Regions from separate parts of the Bacillus sp. 7894-2 genome, predicted to be linked through region 2. Evidence: riboswitches for the same ligand, from Rfam matches in the RefSeq annotation. Region 2 holds a riboswitch; each other region holds the start of a gene.
The links. A riboswitch is a leader RNA that binds a small molecule or an ion and turns the genes downstream of it on or off. The one in region 2 is predicted to bind thiamine pyrophosphate.

Region 1 (6,234 bases), on a different contig from region 2:
CAGATTTTATATTGCTGATAAATCGTTCCTTAACCTCCTCCATCAGCAGGCTCTCCAGCCTTTCAAGCCTTTTCGGCCCGAATCCGGTTAATTTTTCAGAAATTCTCACCTTATACTCTCCATATTGCTTATACATTCGAATACTTCCATACCCAGTTCTTTTTGTTTTTCCAATTGTAAAATCAAATTCATATTTCTGTTCAATAAAGGAAGATGCTTCAGGAAGTCCCAGGTTCTCATATAATGGCGGGAATTGATGATGGACAGGAGGATCGGTGAACCTTATGGAATCAATGTTCATAATTCTCTCCTCTCAATGTTTACAGTAATTATCCCCAATCTGAAGTAAATTCAAGCGAACCTGCCATTACCCAAAAAGACCTGCCCTTCAAATAAAGAATGGACAGGTCTATTTTCTTTTAGCCTTCAAATGCTATGCGGACAGGCAAAACCCATTATCCAAGGAAACGATGATAAAGGTTCTTTGCCTGTAGAATGTCTCTTACCCCATGCACCAGCACTCTTCCATCCTTGAATACAGCCACTCTGGTGCCATCGATCGAAAATGAAAGCAAATAAGGATTGCTCTCTACGTTGATTCCTTGAGATACCAGAAATTTTTCCAGATATGCAATATCCATTTTTTGAAGGGCTGGGGGCCTGATTTGAACGGTATCCCTTCCGCATAACAGCGCTGTTTTTGTCTGATTTTCATAAGCCAGGAAGGGATAAGCTGGATTAGTCCCACAGGTTAAGCACTCAGGATCTTTTAAGGAAGAAACATTCACAGAACTAAATTGATTTTTCCATACATCAAAAGAAACAAGTGTCGCGCGTAAGGATTCCATGTCTTCTGCCAATATCTTTAATGCCTCAACAGACTGGTGAGCCGCAACCATTTGAATAGCTGGCTGAATAACACCAGCCGTATCGCAGGTTATTCCCCCCATTGGCAATTTGTCCATCAGGCAATTCAGGCACGGTGACACCCCGGGCAAGATGGTATAGCTTAAACCATAGCTCCCTACACAGCCTCCATATATCCAGGGAATCCGGTGCTTTTGAGAAATATCATTGATCAGAAAGCGAATGTCAAAATTATCGGTTGAATCGATGATTAAATCAACATCCTCAATCAGCTCTTCCATTTCCTGTACACCTACATCCATAATACGTGCGAAAATTTGCACCTCTGAATTGATGGCTTTTAGGCGTTTAGCCGCTGCTATCGCTTTTGGCACTTTTCGTACAGCATCTTCTTCACAATAAAGCTGCTGACGCTGCAGGTTGCTCCACTCCACATAATCCCGATCGGCAATGGTTAATTTGCCGACGCCTGCCCTTGTGAGAGTTTCAGCATTTGCAGCCCCTAATGCACCAGCCCCTATAATCAAAGCGTGTTTTCCCCTCAGCTTTTTTTGTCCTTCTTTGCCAATCGGGGGAAATAACATCTGGCGGGAGTATCGCTCACTCAACTAAAAACCATTCCTTCCGCCGGGCTGCTTGCTGATGCATACCGTTTTTTCGGCATCCGGCCTGCTTCATAGCCCATCCTCCCTGCTTCAATGGCGAGTTTCATTGCTTTTGCCATTTTAACAGGATCATCAGCAGAGGAAACGGCTGTATTCAATAGTACTCCATCAGCTCCCAGCTCCATTGCCAATGCCACATCTGCCGGGCTCCCAATTCCAGCATCAACAATAACCGGCACATCAGCCTGTTCTGTAATAAATTGAAGATTAATAGGATTAATGATTCCCTGTCCTGAGCCAATCGGAGAAGCACATGGCATGACAGCATGGCATCCTAGTTCTTCAAGTTTTCGAGCAAGCACGACATCATCAGAAGTATAGGGGAGAACAATAAAACCCTCGTCTAATAGGATTTCCGCTGCTTTTATAGTTTCTATTGGATCGGGAAGAAGCGTTTTGCTGCATCCAATCACCTCAACCTTAATCATGTCGCATAAGCCTGAAGCTTTGGATAGCCTGGCAATTCGGACAGCCTCATCGGCTGTACTTGCTCCTGCCGTATTAGGGAGTAATTTATATTTCTTTAAATCAAGCTTTTCCAAAAAGTTGGGCTGGTTCGCTTCAAAAATGTTCATACGGCGCACAGCAAACGTAAGCACCTCAGTTCCCGACGCTTCTACAGCTTCGCTTTGCACATCAAAGTTTGGATATTTTCCTGTTCCGAGCAATAGCCGTGAGCTAAATTCATATGGTCCAATTTTCAACAAGTCATCCGCCTCCTACAAAGTGTACAATTTCGATTCGATCCCCATCTGACAGAATGGTTATTGCATGCGCTGCTTTATCCAAAATATGCTGGTTCAGTTCGACAATAACTACCTTTTGCTCCAAATTGAAATGCTTAAGCAGAGCTGAAACAGAATTAACTGCTGCCGGCAGCACCATAGGATCTCCGTTAATGACAACATTCATAATATCACCCCTTGTTTACGTGTGAACTAAAGATTCAAGGCGGGACAGCTTAAACGGATTAAACTGCTCCGTCTTGCCTTCGAGGATGTCTGCCATCAGCACTCCAGTTGCCGGGGCAAGGAGGATCCCATTCCGAAAATGGCCCGCAGCAATATATAGCCCCCTATAAGCAGGATGTTCTCCCAAAAAAGGCTGCCCATCAGCCGATTGGGGTCGAATCCCTGTCCAGGCACGCTCCCATTCAGCCTTCACTATATCCGGGACCAGTTTTTTCGCCTTTTCCATCAGCGAGGATATCCCCTCAAGGGTCACCTTCTCATCAAATGAATTAACTTTAACCGTCGCTCCAACTACCAGCCTCCCGGATTTCTTAGGAACGATATAGCATCCGTGTGAAAAGATCGTCCCCTGTACAAGCGGTTTTTCAATTTTGACCGAGAAGCACTCGCCTTTAACGGGATTAATGGGGAGCGTTAGGCCCGTTCTCTCAAGAATCCCCCTGCTCCAGGCCCCCGAAGCAACAATAACGGAATCTGCAAGAAATTCTCCCTGGCTGGTTCTCACCCCATAAACCTTTTCATCTTTTAAAATAAAATCTGTTACATGTGTATACTCATAAATTTCTGCGCCGAGGGCTATTGCAGCTTTTGCAATAGCAAGAGACAATTCATATGCCTGTACCTGTCCGTCATTCGGTATATACATGGATCCCCTCAATTTGTTTGATACGAAGGGTTCACGTTTGATCAGGTCATCAATCGAAAGCCATTCGGCCTGCTCATCCGCGGTTTGCTGTCTTTCTATCAATCTTTTTAATGCCTGCTCTTCTTCTTTACTAGCCGCCACTTTATATACACCCTTATTTTGATAGCCAATATGCACCTGTGATAAATCTTCCAGTTCAGGAATCAGGCTCCGGTACATGGAGCGGCTTTTGCATGCCAGCTGAAATAGCGGGCCGTCTTCTATCAGTTCCGTTTGGGCTCCTAAAATTCCAGCTGCTGCTCCTGAAGCTTTGCCGGCTATTTTCCCCATATCCAAAACGGCCGCTTTATACCCTCTTTTAGCCAGTTGAAAAGCAATGGAGCTTCCGTTAATGCCGCCTCCGACTATAACGGCATCAAACATTTTCCTCATCATTTCCCCTCCTCATTTAATTTTTTTGCAAAAAGCTTTGCTTCTTCTACAGGGTCCTTTGCCTGCAAAATCGCCGACATTACAGCAATGCCGTCTGCCCCCGCCTTCAAAACCTCCGGTACTTTCTCTGGTTCCATGCCCCCAATTGCCAATACAGGAATATCTACTGCCTTTTTAAGAGCCTCCAGTGACCCAGTGCCCCTTGGCGGAACTCCCTTCTTTGAATCGGTTTCAAATATGTGCCCAAACAGGATATAATCAGCCCCTTGTTTTGCAGCCTCTTTTGCTTCTTCAAGAGAATGTACGGAACATCCTATGGGTATATCTGGAAAATGAATTTTGACAACATGGACTGGAAGGCTGTGAAAAGCAAGATGCACACCCGTTCTAAACGCCCAGGCAACATCCACACGATCATTTATAACGATTTTATGAACAGGAACTCCCTTATTAAGAAGCAGCTGAACTCCTTCATATATCTCTCTTGAGGTTCGATGTTTTTCCCGTAAGTGGAATCTATCTGTAAAGGGTTCCAATTCAACTGCTAATTCAGCGAAGGACTCTGGAGAAAGCTTTCCATCTGATATAACATGAAGCTGTTTTTTCATAGCGGCTGCCCCCAAGCTTTTTTAGATTTTCTGCAATAAAAAACCACCTTCTAAATAGAAAGCGGAGGTATGTGGCCATAGAATTCAGACCCAATCCCCACTTCCCTACGCTGGTATTCATGCCAGATCAGGTTCCAAGGGTCTTAAAGCTTTTGCTTTAATCTCAGCCTGCAAACAGGCACCCCCAGCGGATACATAACTATTAAGCTACTATTCATTTACTGATAAATGGTCCCGGACTTTTTAAATTCCTCAGCTTTTTCTTCCATGCCTTTCTGTATCGCTTCATCCGTGTCAAGCTTATTCTCTATTGCATATTTCCGGATATCCTGAGAAATTCTCATGCTGCAGAATTTTGGTCCGCACATGGAACAGAAATGAGCGGTTTTTGCCCCTTCAGCCGGCAGGGTTTCATCATGGAATTCCAAAGCGCGCTCAGGATCCAATGAGAGATTGAATTGATCTCTCCAGCGGAATTCAAAACGGGCTTTTGACAGGGCGTCATCCCTTTTTTGTGCTCCTGGATGTCCCTTTGCCAGATCTGCAGCATGGGCTGCAATTTTATACGTGATGACACCCTCGCGCACATCATCTCTATTTGGCAAACCCAAATGTTCTTTAGGGGTAACATAGCAAAGCATCGCCGTCCCATACCAGCCTATCATGGCAGCCCCGATTGCAGAGGTAATATGGTCATACCCCGGAGCTATATCAGTCGTAAGGGGTCCGAGTGTGTAGAATGGTGCTTCTTTACAGATTTCTAATTGTTTATCCATATTCTCTTTGATTAAATGCATTGGAACATGGCCAGGTCCCTCGACCATTACCTGTACATCATGTTCCCAGGCAATTTTCGTCAGCTCCCCTAGTGTTTCAAGCTCCGCAAATTGAGCCTCATCATTTGCATCTGCAATCGATCCCGGCCGCAGTCCATCCCCCAGGGAGAAGGCCACATCATAAGCTTTCATGATCTCGCAGATTTCTTCAAAGTGTGTATATAAAAAGTTCTCTTGATGATGATGCAGGCACCACTGTGCCATAATGGATCCGCCTCTCGAAACAATTCCGGTCAGCCTTTTGGCAGTAAGCGGTACATAACGTAAAAGGACACCGGCATGAATGGTAAAGTAGTCAACCCCCTGCTCTGCCTGTTCAATTAAGGTATCCCTGTATACTTCCCACGTAAGATCCTCGGCAATGCCATTAACCTTTTCAAGTGCCTGATAAATGGGAACAGTACCGACCGGAACGGCGGAGTTTCTAATAATCCATTCGCGTGTAGTATGAATATTCTTGCCTGTAGACAGATCCATAATTGTATCTGCTCCCCAGCGGGTAGCCCAGGTCATTTTCTCGACCTCTTCTTCAATAGAGGATGAAACAGCCGAGTTTCCAATGTTCGCATTAATTTTCACATGAAAATTCCTTCCGATGATCATTGGCTCTGTCTCAGGATGATTGATATTGGAAGGAATGATTGCCCGGCCCCTCGCTACTTCAGACCGGACAAATTCAGGTTCCATATTTTCCCGAATGGCTATAAACTCCATCTCTGGAGTAATGATTCCCTTTTTTGCATAGTGAAGCTGGGTGACATTCTTCCCCTTAATCGCTCTCAATGGCTTGCGGGATAAGCCAGGAAAGACTTTATGATTAGCACGCGGATCATGTTCATCGCGGAACCCGTTATCCTCGGGCTTAATTTCCCGCCCATCATACTCTTCAACATCCCCGCGTTCCTGAATCCACCGGCTTTTCAGAGCGGGAAGCCCTGTTTTTAGATCGGACGTGTATTGAGGATCCGTATAAGGCCCGCTCGTATCATATACGCGAACCGGCTCATTGATTTCTTCTCCAAAAGTACCGGTGGTGGGACTTAATTCTATCTCCCGCATTGGAACCTTGATATCCGGTCTGGATCCTTCCACATAGATTTTTTTGCTGCCAGTAAAGCTCGGCATAATAGAAATACTCTCCTGATTTAAAGAACTTGCAGTCATTGATCATCTCTCCCTTATTAAAAATATAAGGACGAGACCTGGAAC
Region 2 (6,234 bases):
AAACTGGAGAAAGCCAGACCACATCAATACCAAGCTCTTTCAAGTAATCAAGTCTTGAGATAATTCCCTTTAAATCTCCTATTCCATCTCCATTGCTGTCCATGAAGCTTCGAGGGTAGATTTGGTAAACTACACTCTCTTTCCACCATTGCTTCTTCATAATGCAACCTCCGGTATATTAAAATATTGAGCAAGCCTAAAAATGGCAATACCATGGAATCATAGAACTCCATGGCATCAATCATTTTATTTAAGCTTTTCTAAATTTCGAGAAAGCTAAAGTTAATACAAACGGCACAACTAGGGCAATCCCCATTCCGATAAAGAAAGCACCCCAGTTTTCCGCAAAGATGGAGAAGAATGCCGGCAAGCCGCCTACTCCAATTGACGGTGCCTTAACACCATTTATAGTGATGAATATGCCTGCTGCAGCTGACCCAATAATCGCTGCAAAGAACGGATACTTAAAGCGAAGATTAACCCCAAACATCGCCGGCTCCGTTACACCCAGCCACGCTGAAATGGAAGAAGTGAGCGCAAGCCCTTTCAGCTTTTCGTTCCCTTTGCTTAACAGCATCATGGCAAAAGCGGCTGAACCCTGTGCAATATTGGATAGTGCCACCATCGGCCACAAAAACGTGCCGCCAATGCTGCCGATTAGCTGAAGATCGACTGCCAGGAATGTATGATGCATGCCAGTGATAACAAGAGGTGCATATAATCCTCCGTAAATCAAGCCTCCAAGGGCCGGAACAGCATCAAAGATTCCGACAACCCCATTTGTAATCCAGCTGCCAATCGTGAATGTAATTGGTCCGATGGCAATAAAAGAAAGAAATCCGGTAATAAGCAAAGCGATTGGCGCGACAGTCAGAAGCTGAAACGCATCAGGAATTCTTTTTCGCAGAAATACTTCTATCTTAGCCAAAACATATGAAGCAAATAATACAGGCAACACTTGGCCCTGGTAACCTACTTTTTCAATTTCAAGACCAAATAAATTCCACTTCGGGACTTCCTCTGCTGCACCATAGCCCCATGCATTTAAAAGATCAGGGTGCACCAGCATCAAACCAAGCACCATACCAAGAAGCGGACTGCCGCCAAACCGGTTTACAGCACTCCATCCAATCAGGCCTGGAAGAAATACGAAAGCCGTATTGGCAATCAGGTTAATGATGCTCGCCAGATCAGCCCAGTTTGTATAAACATCAACAAACGACTTATCATCGAAGAAAATATCCGGGGCTGTCATAATGTTGTTGATTCCCATCAGCAAACCAGCTGTTACGATAGCCGGGAGGATAGGAATAAAAATATCAGCCAGTGTTTTAATTCCACGCTGCAGGGGATTTAAGTTTTCGGCAGCTGCACTTTTGGTCTCTTCTTTTGACGATTCACCAATACCGGTTGTATCTGTCATTTCTTTATATACTTTATCAACGAGGCCTTGTCCAATCACAACCTGGAATTGTCCATTGGTGGAAAATGAACCTTTTACAATATCAATATCTTCGAGCTTTTCTTTATTGACTTTTCCTTCATCTTTTAATGCAAAACGCAGCCTTGTTACACAATGAGTGGCCGCAGCGATATTATCCCTGCCCCCGATAGCTTCTACGATTTGCTCTGCTGACTCTTTATTTGTGGCCATTCTACGCTCTCCTCCTGTTACCGTTTTCATATTAAAGAAAAAAACAGTTTTAAGGTTCTCATTTATCGTTCTCGATTTTTATAAATCTATCCATTACACACAAACTAACTTGTATATACATGAACTGTTTACGCTTTCATTTTATCCTGTATATACATGTTAGTCAACTATTTTTTATTTTCCTTCTTTTATATACCCATTCACTCGGTTTGAAAGCCATAAAAAAGAAAAACCGGCTTCGAGACTAATCGTCTGCAAAGCCGGTTCTAAACCAGTAGGCTATTTTCTTTTATCATTATCATCATCATCATCTTTAGTGAGATCACGGGTAGATTTCTTAAATTCTTTTAAGGTCTCCCCGAATGCTCTCCCTATTTCAGGAAGTTTTTTAGGACCAAAAATAATAAGAGCAAGAACCAGGATGAGAATTAAGCCTGGAATACCGATGTTTGATAACATGCTGAACACTCCTTATATATCATATCGCTTGAAACAGCAGTAATCATGTTCATTGTCCATTATAGGGGATTGGCTCATAAAATCATAGTATGAGATATTTTTATAAAATCTATAATAAAAATCTGCCGTACTGCTTTTTCCATTTTTTTCTCCTGGTTAAATGTTTATGTCATGTCAGGTATGCGGTAAATAATAGATTATAACTGTTTTACGAATTATCAATATAGGAGTGATGGCTATGCCTGACATAGAAACGAAAGATTATAAGGACGGCTATAAAAAATTTTCTTCCAGGGCAAAACGTTATGCGGAGGATCCTGAAAAAACAAAAGGTCTGCTAAACAAGGCTACACTTAAAGCTGAGAAAAACAAATCTTCGTTAAGTGATATATGGGAAAAGTTTCAGCTGCTGATCGATTTAGTTAAGGCATGGTCAAAAGGCGATTACCGGCATATCTCCAAAAAATCAATTATCTTTATTATTGCATCCATCCTATACTTTGTCTCTCCTATCGACCTGGTTCCAGACTTTTTAATTGGAATGGGTATTCTTGATGATGCAGCAGTACTTGGTTTTGCCGTCAGCCAGATTACAGGTGAACTTGAGAAATTCAAAACCTGGAAAGAAAGCCGGACTATTGAAATGAAATAACTTTCAAATGGTGTCCATTTTGATATTGTCTGCTATAATAAATCAAGGAAAGTATTCATGCCTTTTAAAATTAAATAGCAAGAAATGTAGGGGAACCGGTGTGCCGGTTGAGACTTCATCCTTAAGATGCTGACCCTTTGAACCTGATCTGGCTAATACCGGCGTAGGGAACATATTCTTAAACATATTAAAATGTTTTTTATATGCGTCCCGGTTTTATGCCGGGGCGTTTTTTATTTTTTCAGGGCAGACTAATATCAACTTTCCTTATTACATAAAAGCTTCTGGGGGGTTTCTCTATGAAAAAATGTTTAGCAGCTATTTCTGCGCTGCTGCTGCTAACCGGCTGTGCCGGCAGCGGTCAGAATGCTGAAACTGGAAATGAAGATGCAGGCAGCAAACAAGAATTGAAAGAAGTTACTGTCGTACTGGATTGGACACCCAATACCAATCATACCGGCTTATATGCCGCAAAAGAAAAAGGCTATTTTAAAGAAGAAGGGCTCGATGTCGAAATTATCATGCCAGGCGAAGCAGGTGCAGATCAATTGACGGCATCAGGCAAGGCTGATTTCGGTGTCAGCTATCAGGAAAGCATTACAGAAGCCCGTGTACAGGGTGTGCCGCTGGTATCAATAGCGGCTGTCATTCAGCACAATACTTCCGGTTTTGCATCCCCTGTCGAAAAAAACATTAAATCACCGAAAGACTTTGAAGGAAAAACGTATGGCGGGTGGGGAGCTCCTTTAGAAAAATCAGTAATTGACTCCCTAATGAAAAAGGAAAATGCGGATGCGGAAAAGGTGTCAATAGTTAACATGGGAGATGCAGACTTTTTTACGGCGGTTAAAAGAGATATAGACTTCGCATGGATTTATTACGGATGGACAGGTGTAGAAGCTGAGCTTCGGGGGGAAAAGATTAATATGGTCTACCTCACAGACTACTCAGAAAAACTGGATTACTACACGCCTGTTCTCGCTACCAGTGAAAAAATGATTGAAGATGATCCGGAAACTGTCAAAGCATTTGTAAATGCTGCAGCTAAAGGATATGAATTTGCAATCGACAAGCCGGGCGAAGCAGCTGATATTCTGTTAAAGAATGCTCCAGACCTGGATAGCGAATTGGTCAAAAAGAGTCAGGAGTGGCTATCCCCGCGCTATCAGGACGATGCTCCCAGATGGGGAGAACAAAAGCTTGAGGTCTGGGAAAACTATGCAGACTGGATGCATGAAAATGGTCTTTTAGATAAAGAATTAGATGCCGGCAAAGCATTTACAAATGACTTCCTGCCGGAATAAGGAGAGTTTATGAAATGGCAAACGCACTTGTAAGCATTCAAATCATACCAAAAACAAAAGATGGGGAAAGTGTTATTCCTTACGTTGATGAAGCAATCAGTATCATTCAGCAATCCGGCGTTAAGTACGAAGTGCATCCCCTCGAAACAACGATGGAAGGCGATTTAGAACATTTACTGAAAATCATTGCTGACATGAACAGAAAAATGATTGAAATAGGAAGCAGCAATGTAATCTCACAGGTTAAGATACTCTATCAGCCCGATGGTATTGAAATGAGTGATTTAACGGAGAAGTACCGTCCATGATCAATGTGCTAAGGAAAGGATGGAGGCCGGCTGCGGTTCTCCTCCTTTTATTCATTTTTTGGGAGCTGGCGGTAAATCTGGCAGGAGTCCCTGCATGGCTCCTGCCTCCACCAACAGATATCATTCAGGAGGCGGTTTTGGGCTGGGATGGCTTCCGCCCGCATCTTCAATCGACAGTCCAGCTTTCCCTTTGGGGATTTGCGATTGGCACTGCATTCGGATTGCTTACAGCTGTAATACTGCACTTATTACCTTTTATTAGGGAGTCTGTTTACCCTCTCCTCATCCTTTCACAGAATGTGCCAATAATTGTTCTGGCTCCTCTGCTGGTTGTCTGGTTTGGATTTGGCCTTCTTCCAAAGCTTATTGTCATTACGCTGGTATGCTTCTTCCCCATTACTGTTGCAGCATTGGATGGTTTTCGGCAGACTCCGGGAGAACTCAGGCATTATATGCTGATGGCAGGGGCCGGCAAAGGACAGCTTTTTTGGAAGCTTGAGCTTCCCCATTCCCTTCCATCTTTATTCTCCGGGCTAAAGATCTCTGCAACCTATAGTGTGATGGGTGCTGTAATATCTGAATGGCTCGGAGCTAAAGCCGGAATAGGGGTTTATATGACTCTAGCCTCTTCTTCATTTCGGACAGACCGTGTTTTTGTAGCCATACTTGCGATTATGCTGTTAAGTTTGCTGCTTTTTGGAGGAATATTACTGGCAGAACGTTTGCTTATTAAATGGAAGTCCAGGGAGAGTGACGGGAAATGATACAATTAGCGGTTAATTCTCTAACGAAAAGTTTCGATTCAAATCAGGTTTTAAGCAATTTGAGTTTTCAAGTAAATGAAGGAGAGTTTGTTTCGATTTTAGGTCCATCAGGCAGCGGAAAGAGCACCATCTTTAACCTGATTGGCGGGATTCTCCTGCCTGATGAAGGGTCCATAACTCTTGGGAATGTTGAGATCACCGGCAAACGCGGTTCAATCAGCTATATGCCCCAGACACCTTCCCTGTTGCCATGGAGAACCATCCTTCAGAATGTACTGCTTGGCCAGGAAATTATGGGGACAGCGAATCCGGAAGCAGCCAGAAAAATGCTTCAAAAAGCGGGACTCGGTGACTATGAAAATGCATTTCCGCATGAATTATCAGGAGGCATGAAGCAAAGGGCCGCCTTTATCCGGGCACTATTAAGCCCGCAGCCAATCATACTGCTGGATGAACCTTTTTCAGCTTTGGATGAGCTTACCCGTCTTGATATGCAGAAATGGCTTCTCGATATTTGGAATGAACATAAGCCGACGATTCTGTTTGTCACTCACAATATCGAAGAAGCCATTTACCTCTCTGATCGAATATTAATACTCGGCAGCAAGCCTGCTAAAGTGCTTCAGGAATATACAGTGCCTTTTGGGCGGCCGCGAATGGAGGAAATTTTCCTGGATGAAAATTTCCTTGAATGCAAAAGAAGCATCCATCATGCACTGAAAGAGCTGTCATTTTAGTCAGACTAGTTAAAATATACCAGCCGTATATAATCACATCGCACCATTCCTAATTATGGAAATATAGGTTAATCTTATATTGGACAATACTTTTAGGAGGTATGTGATGAAAAAGTATATTTTCTTATTCTTGACTATTTTACTAGTTTTCTCAGGCAATGTTTCTGCACAGCCCAAAAGTAATTCGGCAGGTTTGACTGAGAAAGATTTCATGAAATCCGTGTTAAAATCTGATGAGTTTAAGGAATTCAAAGCTTCTATATTAAAAGATGCCTCCACCCAGCCAAAAGCTCTTATTGATGAAAAAGGAAAACAATATGGCTGGACAGTGCAATATGAAATTGAATACAACGAAA
Region 3 (6,234 bases), on a different contig from region 2:
TCGGGTTTTTTTTGGGGTTTACTATCTTTCGGCTGCATATGATTTATCCTAAATCCACATTAGACGGGATGCTTGTGCAAACCTTTGGCAAAATAGCCGGAAAGATTATGATACTGCCTTTTGCTGTTTATTTTTTATATTTAACAATCATAACTTTTTTTGGAATTGTAGACTTTGTACAGGTGATTTTTCTGCCTGAGACACCAAGGTGGGTAATCGGTACTGCATTTTACCTGATCGTTCTTTATGCTTTATTCGTAGGCATTGAGAATATTACAAGAATTAGCGAAGCTATCCTGCCATTCATCGTTATTACTGGTTTTGCAATAGCTATAAGCACTTTTGGAGAAAAGGATTTTAATAACTTGCTGCCTATTTTTGAAGAAGGCCTATTTCCTCTCTTTGATGCCATTATTTTAACTGTTGGCCTATATGGGGAAATGACCTTACTGTTAATGGTACAGTTGAGAAAGCAATATGAAAGTTCGAAATCCTTGCTGTATACAAACAGCCTTTTAGTCCTTTTGATTGCAATTATGTTTGTTGGAACAGTAACAGGTACATTGGCTGTTTTTGGGGAGCAGTTAGTTAGAACACTTGAATATCCTGCACAAAGTATCGTGAGACTTGTTTCTTTCGGATTTGTGGAACGTTTTGATGTTTATGGAATTATCGTAATTGTATTTGGCGGGATCATCCGTATTTCTGTCCTGCACAGTTCGATTGGAAAAAGCTTTGAGCCCTGGTTCAAAGATAAAGGTAAATGGGGGGTACACTTTGCTTCTGTAATAGTAGTTGTGTTATTCACTGTTTTCGGTATTAAAAATTATAATCATTTTATTTCTGATTACATATCTAAATATTATCCTCTGACTGCTTTGATCTCCTTCACAATTCCTCCTTTTACTTGGCTAGTTGCTGAAATCAGAAAAAAGGTTAAGGAGAAAAACGCAACATCTCAAATTAATAAAAACTAATTGAACAGTTGCTGGCAGGCAGAAAAGAAGAATACACAGTGTCGAGGTGCTCCATGTGGAGAGCCTCGACCAATCCTATACAAAACTAACATAAACTAACTGATGGGAAGCTCTAACCAATTAGTCTGCCCTAAATTATTTATTGATTTTTTTCCTAATTAAATAAAACCACATCAATGCATAGGTTAAGAACAGAAGGAGCAAAAATAAGGACACAGACAAGTCGTTCTGAATGATCATTCCAGTACACCTCGCTTTATGTATGCATTTATTTTAGGCTGTCCAATGGAAACGGAAAAAATAAGTAGAATACCACCGCAGCAGGCAGGGAAATCAGCATGGCAACCGCAGGTCTTCGATAGTGGATTCGCAATACAGCAAATAGAGCGATATTCAGCCAAATGTTATGCCAGCTGTTCCAGCCGTTATCGTACACATACATTCCTTTGTGGGCAAACAGTGATTGAATAATGGTAAAAAAGCCAATCCATATAGCAGAGTAAATGTATCCCTGTTTTTTATTGTCAGGGTAGCGCTGCAGGTAAATAATCAGAGCCATAGGAGTAATAAAAAATGTGAAAGCTAAGTTAATAATCGAATGATTTAGCCATTCAGCCGTAATACCTCTAAAAGCCCACAGTGTATGATTAAAATAGAGCATATTGTAGGTCAGGTTGATCGCAATAAAAAATAAGACAGTAGGATATTGCTTTTTCCACTGCGACCAGTCAATAAAGCGGTAAGCGAACAATATCCATACGATGATTACAAGTGCAAGATACATAGTAACATCACCTTTTACATTTAATACATACAGGTATTTCCATTTCACAAAAAAATATTCATCTAAAATGCGCCTTCTTTGAAGGAAAGCGGACTTACCTATATAATGGCTTTATTGTGTTAATTGAAGAAAGGAAGAGGACTATGAAAGAAGCAAAAATTCCCCCGCAGATCAAATTAATCGCCCTTGATATGGATGGAACATTACTGAACTCCAAAGGGGAAATTCCTGAAGAGAACCGTGCAGCTATAAAAGAAGCAAAGGAGAAAGGAATCGAAGTCATTTTGAGCACCGGCAGATCCAGGTTAACGGCAGGCGATCATGCTGATTCTCTAAAATTAAATTCTTATTTGATCACGGTAAATGGCAGCGAAATATTTGGACCTGGTGGTGAATCCATTTTAAGAGCTCCAGTGGATTCTAAAGTAATGGAATGGATGTGGAATCTGTCTAAGACACACAAGACCAATTTCTGGGCAACCAGCTGCGAGCGCGTGTGGATGAACGAAATGCCGGAAAATATCCATGATCATGAATGGCTTAAATTTGGATTTGATATTTCAGATGATGCGATCAGGGAGCTGATTCATAAAGAGCTTCAGTCTAAAGGCAACCTGGAAATTACTAATTCCAGCTTAACCAATATAGAAGTCAATGCTTTAGGCATCAACAAAGCCAAAGGTATCCTAAAAGTAACCGACCTCCTTGGTATTTCAATGGAAAATGTAATGGCGATGGGAGACAGCTTGAACGATATTGCCATGATTAAAGAATCAGGCTGGGGAATAGCGATGGGCAATGCACAGGACATTGTTAAAGAGACAGCCGATGCTGTGACAGGAACAAATGATGAAGCCGGTGTTGCACTGGCCATCCGCAAATGGGCTCTATAACTTAAACCAAAACACCGGCTATCAGGCCGGTGTTTGATTTTTACGAATGGTTTCCTGTACTTCCACTTCCACATTTCCTTTAATCGCCCTTGAGATCATACAGGATGCTTCTGCTTTTTGGACAAGCTTATGTGCAAGAGTATGGTCCTTATCATCAGCGTCTGATTTAAGCACAATAACTGGGTGATGAATAATTTTTTTGTAAGTAATCACCCCTTTGGTGACATCAACAACTCCTACCGACTCCATTGTAAGGTCCTCTTTATCGAGCCGGCTGCGTTCCATCATGGCTGCAAGTGTAATAATATAACAAGTAGCCGCCGCCCCGAGCAGCATTTCATCCGGATTCGTTCCGATTCCGGGACCGTCCATTTCCGGTGGAATGGATACCTGTGTTCTCAGGCCGCCTGTTTCTATTTCCCCAACATCATTGCGAAGACCAGGCCAATGTGCTTTCAAGTGAAAATGGTGTTCAGCCATATTTGAATCCTCCAAGCTATGTATTCTTACTTACACCTTAAAGAGGAAGCGGCAGAATTGCAAGCTTTACAGATTTCATGATTCAGGCTAAGATAAAAACAGCCAACTTAATAGTTTTACTGCTAGGGGTGCCCGATGCTCGCGGGCTGAGAAAGAAACCGGACTGTTTTTTACCCTTCGGACCTGATCTGGATCATACCAGCGTAGGAAAGTAGTAATTTCGGAGAACAAACATAATTCTCTATAGATTATTCAGCCAGGTCCTTATATGGATCTGGTTTTTATTTTGTTCTCTTTTCAAAGGCTATTGAGCGGCAAACGCAGAGGAGGAATGAATGTGAACATTCAAGAGATTAGCAGTCTATTGGAAAAAGTAAGAGAGTTTAATCCTTTAGTACATAATATCACCAATGTGGTGGTAACCAATTTCACTGCCAATGGCCTGCTGGCAATTGGGGCATCACCTGTAATGGCATATGCGCATGAAGAGGCGGGTGATATGGCTAAAATTGCCGGGGCACTGGTTCTCAACATGGGAACATTGACTGAAAAAGAAGTGAAAAGCATGCTTATCGCAGGAAAATCAGCCAATCAGCATGGGGTGCCGGTAATCTTTGATCCGGTTGGTGCCGGCGCGACAGCCTATCGCACAGAAACAGCCAATAGAATAATGGAAGAATTAGATATTAGCATCATAAGAGGAAATGCAGCAGAAATTGCCAATGCAGCAGGACAGAAATGGAATATTAAGGGCGTTGATGCAGGAGAAGCAGAGGGAAACACTTCTGAGCTCGCAAAGTCAGCAGCAAATAAACTTGGTGCAGTCACCGTCATTACAGGAAAACAGGACATCATTTCAGATGGAAGAGCCACTTTTACCATTAACAATGGACATCCCCTGTTAACGAAAGTAACGGGTGCCGGATGCCTTTTGACTTCTGTTATTGGAGCTTTCGCTGCTGTTGAAAAGGATCCAGTAAAAGCGGCAGCTGCTTCATTGGTCGTGTATGGCTCTGCCGCCGAAATCGCTGCAGAAAAAACGGATGGCAGGGGCCCGGGCACTTTCCAAATAGAGTTCTTGAATAGCTTATATACTATCTCAGCCTCAGATGTTGAATTGCGCGGCTCTTTTAGTCAGGTAGGAGGGGAATAAAAATGAAGGTGAACAAAGCTTTAACCATAGCAGGATCAGACAGCGGCGGCGGTGCTGGTATTCAGGCAGATTTAAAAACCTTTCAGGAACTCGGTGTTTTCGGCATGTCAGCGTTAACTGCCGTAACGGCACAAAACACCAGGGGAGTGCAGGGAGTTTATCCCATGACCGCAGAGGCTGTTGCGTCACAATTACAATCCATTGGAGAGGATTTAAGGCCTGATGCAGTCAAGTCAGGTATGCTCTTTAGTGCTGAAATTATCGAGACGGTTTCAAAGGAGATTGCGGAATACGGATGGAACAATATCGTCATTGATCCGGTGATGATAGCAAAAGGTGGAGCATGTCTTCTTCAGACTGAAGCCATTTTAGCGATGAAAAAGCATCTAATTCCGCTCTCGATGGTGATTACACCCAATATACCCGAGGCGGAGGTTTTAACGGATGCTAATATTCGTTCAATGAAAGATAAACGGAAGGCAGCAAAAGAACTACATAGGCTTGGAGCGAGACATGTCATCATTAAGGGCGGCCATGATGAGGGAAAAGTGGCTGCCGATCTATTATTTGACGGTGAAAGTTTTACCGAGTTCAAGAGTAATAGAATACAAACAGTAAACACGCACGGTACTGGCTGCACCTTTTCGGCTGCCATTACAGCCGGACTCGCTGAAGGCTTTTCTGTGCCGCAGGCTGTTGATCGTGCAAAGCAATTTATCCAGGCAGCAATTGAACATGACTTAAGAATTGGCAGCGGTCATGGACCAACCAATCATTGGGCTTATAATTTGAAGAAAAAGGAGAATTTCGTTCATGAGAATTAATTCAGAGGAAATGAGTGAGCTGCTTAAAGTATATTTAATAATGGGAAGCGTAAATTGCTTCCAAGAGCCTGAAGATATTCTCCGATCAGCAATTAATGGGGGCATATCCCTGTTTCAATTCCGTGAAAAAGGTGCAGGATGCCTGCAAGGCAAAGAGAAGGAATCTCTTGCAAAAAGGCTTCAGGCAATCTGCAACGAGAGCGGCATTTCTTTTATCGTCAATGATGACATTGAATTGGCGCTTACTATTAATGCAGATGGAGTCCATATAGGCCAGGAAGACGAACCGGCAGATGTGGTCAGGAGAAAAATCGGCAGCAAAATCCTTGGCGTGTCCGTTCATAATATGATTGAAGCAGAAGCAGCAATCCGGCAGGGAGCAGATTACCTCGGCATTGGCCCTATTTATCCGACAAGCACAAAGAAAGATGCCAAAGCAGTTCAGGGTCTTACTTTTTTAAAGGAATTGAGATCTGCTTCTATCCAGATTCCTGTGGTAGGTATTGGCGGAATTAACTCTAAAAATACACCTCCCATTATGGCTGCTGGAGCAGACGGTGTTTCAGTCATTACGGCAATCAGCCAGGCGGATTCCCCTGAAAAATCAGCCAGGGAGTTAAAAGAAGCAGTAAGGAGAAATGTCCATTAATTTTGAGCATTTTTTTTAAAAAATCAGTATTATCGATTGCCTTTCAAGTTTCAGTGTTTATTACTATGCAATTATTGAAAAGCCATGGTAATGTTGTACTCATACAGATTTTTTCGTAAGGAGATACAATTGCAATGAAACTCGTATCATGGAATGTGAATGGCATTAGGGCCTGTGTGAAAAAAGGCTTCACAGATTACTTCAAAGAGGTGGATGCAGACATCTTTTGCATCCAGGAGTCCAAATTGCAGGAGGGACAGATTGAGCTCATCCTGGATGGCTATCACCAATATTGGAATTATGCGCTTAAAAAAGGATATTCGGGTACAGCTGTATTTACGAAAAAAGAGCCTATCTCTGTCCGCTATGGATTGGGCGATGAGGAAACAGAACCAGAAGGCAGGATTCTCACGCTTGAGTATGAAGGCTTTTATCTGGTGAATGTCTATACGCCAAACTCAAAGCGTGACCTGG

Region 1: it holds a riboswitch for thiamine pyrophosphate, as region 2 does, so the genes downstream of both, tenI (thiazole tautomerase TenI) here and CHI10_RS09095 (ABC transporter substrate-binding protein) in region 2, are expected to answer to the same signal.
Region 3: it holds a riboswitch for thiamine pyrophosphate, as region 2 does, so the genes downstream of both, thiM (hydroxyethylthiazole kinase) here and CHI10_RS09095 (ABC transporter substrate-binding protein) in region 2, are expected to answer to the same signal.

Annotation. Positions count from the first base shown of each region.
Region 1 covers NZ_NPDG01000134.1:30,215-36,448, forward strand. Annotated here, with positions in the region: gene CHI10_RS19235 (hypothetical protein) at 1-301, opposite strand, end outside; gene CHI10_RS19240 (MoeB/ThiF family adenylyltransferase) at 456-1,475, opposite strand; gene CHI10_RS19245 (thiazole synthase) at 1,472-2,239, opposite strand; gene thiS (sulfur carrier protein ThiS) at 2,241-2,444, opposite strand; gene thiO (glycine oxidase ThiO) at 2,460-3,581, opposite strand; gene tenI (thiazole tautomerase TenI) at 3,581-4,189, opposite strand; TPP riboswitch at 4,275-4,385, opposite strand; gene thiC (phosphomethylpyrimidine synthase ThiC) at 4,408-6,189, opposite strand.
Region 2 covers NZ_NPDG01000058.1:114,725-120,958, reverse strand. Annotated here, with positions in the region: gene CHI10_RS09115 (glycoside hydrolase family 13 protein) at 1-160, opposite strand, end outside; gene treP (PTS system trehalose-specific EIIBC component) at 251-1,654, opposite strand; gene tatA (twin-arginine translocase TatA/TatE family subunit) at 1,934-2,113, opposite strand; gene CHI10_RS09100 (YkvA family protein) at 2,352-2,765, shown strand; TPP riboswitch at 2,844-2,952, shown strand; gene CHI10_RS09095 (ABC transporter substrate-binding protein) at 3,065-4,069, shown strand; gene CHI10_RS09090 (thiamine-binding protein) at 4,084-4,377, shown strand; gene CHI10_RS09085 (ABC transporter permease) at 4,374-5,141, shown strand; gene CHI10_RS09080 (ABC transporter ATP-binding protein) at 5,138-5,878, shown strand; gene CHI10_RS09075 (hypothetical protein) at 5,985-6,234, shown strand, end outside.
Region 3 covers NZ_NPDG01000015.1:55,921-62,154, reverse strand. Annotated here, with positions in the region: gene CHI10_RS03305 (GerAB/ArcD/ProY family transporter) at 1-977, shown strand, start outside; gene CHI10_RS03300 (CBO0543 family protein) at 1,246-1,761, opposite strand; gene CHI10_RS03295 (Cof-type HAD-IIB family hydrolase) at 1,905-2,654, shown strand; gene CHI10_RS03290 (OsmC family protein) at 2,676-3,134, opposite strand; TPP riboswitch at 3,249-3,361, shown strand; gene thiM (hydroxyethylthiazole kinase) at 3,472-4,287, shown strand; gene thiD (bifunctional hydroxymethylpyrimidine kinase/phosphomethylpyrimidine kinase) at 4,290-5,111, shown strand; gene thiE (thiamine phosphate synthase) at 5,101-5,760, shown strand; gene CHI10_RS03270 (exodeoxyribonuclease III) at 5,895-6,234, shown strand, end outside.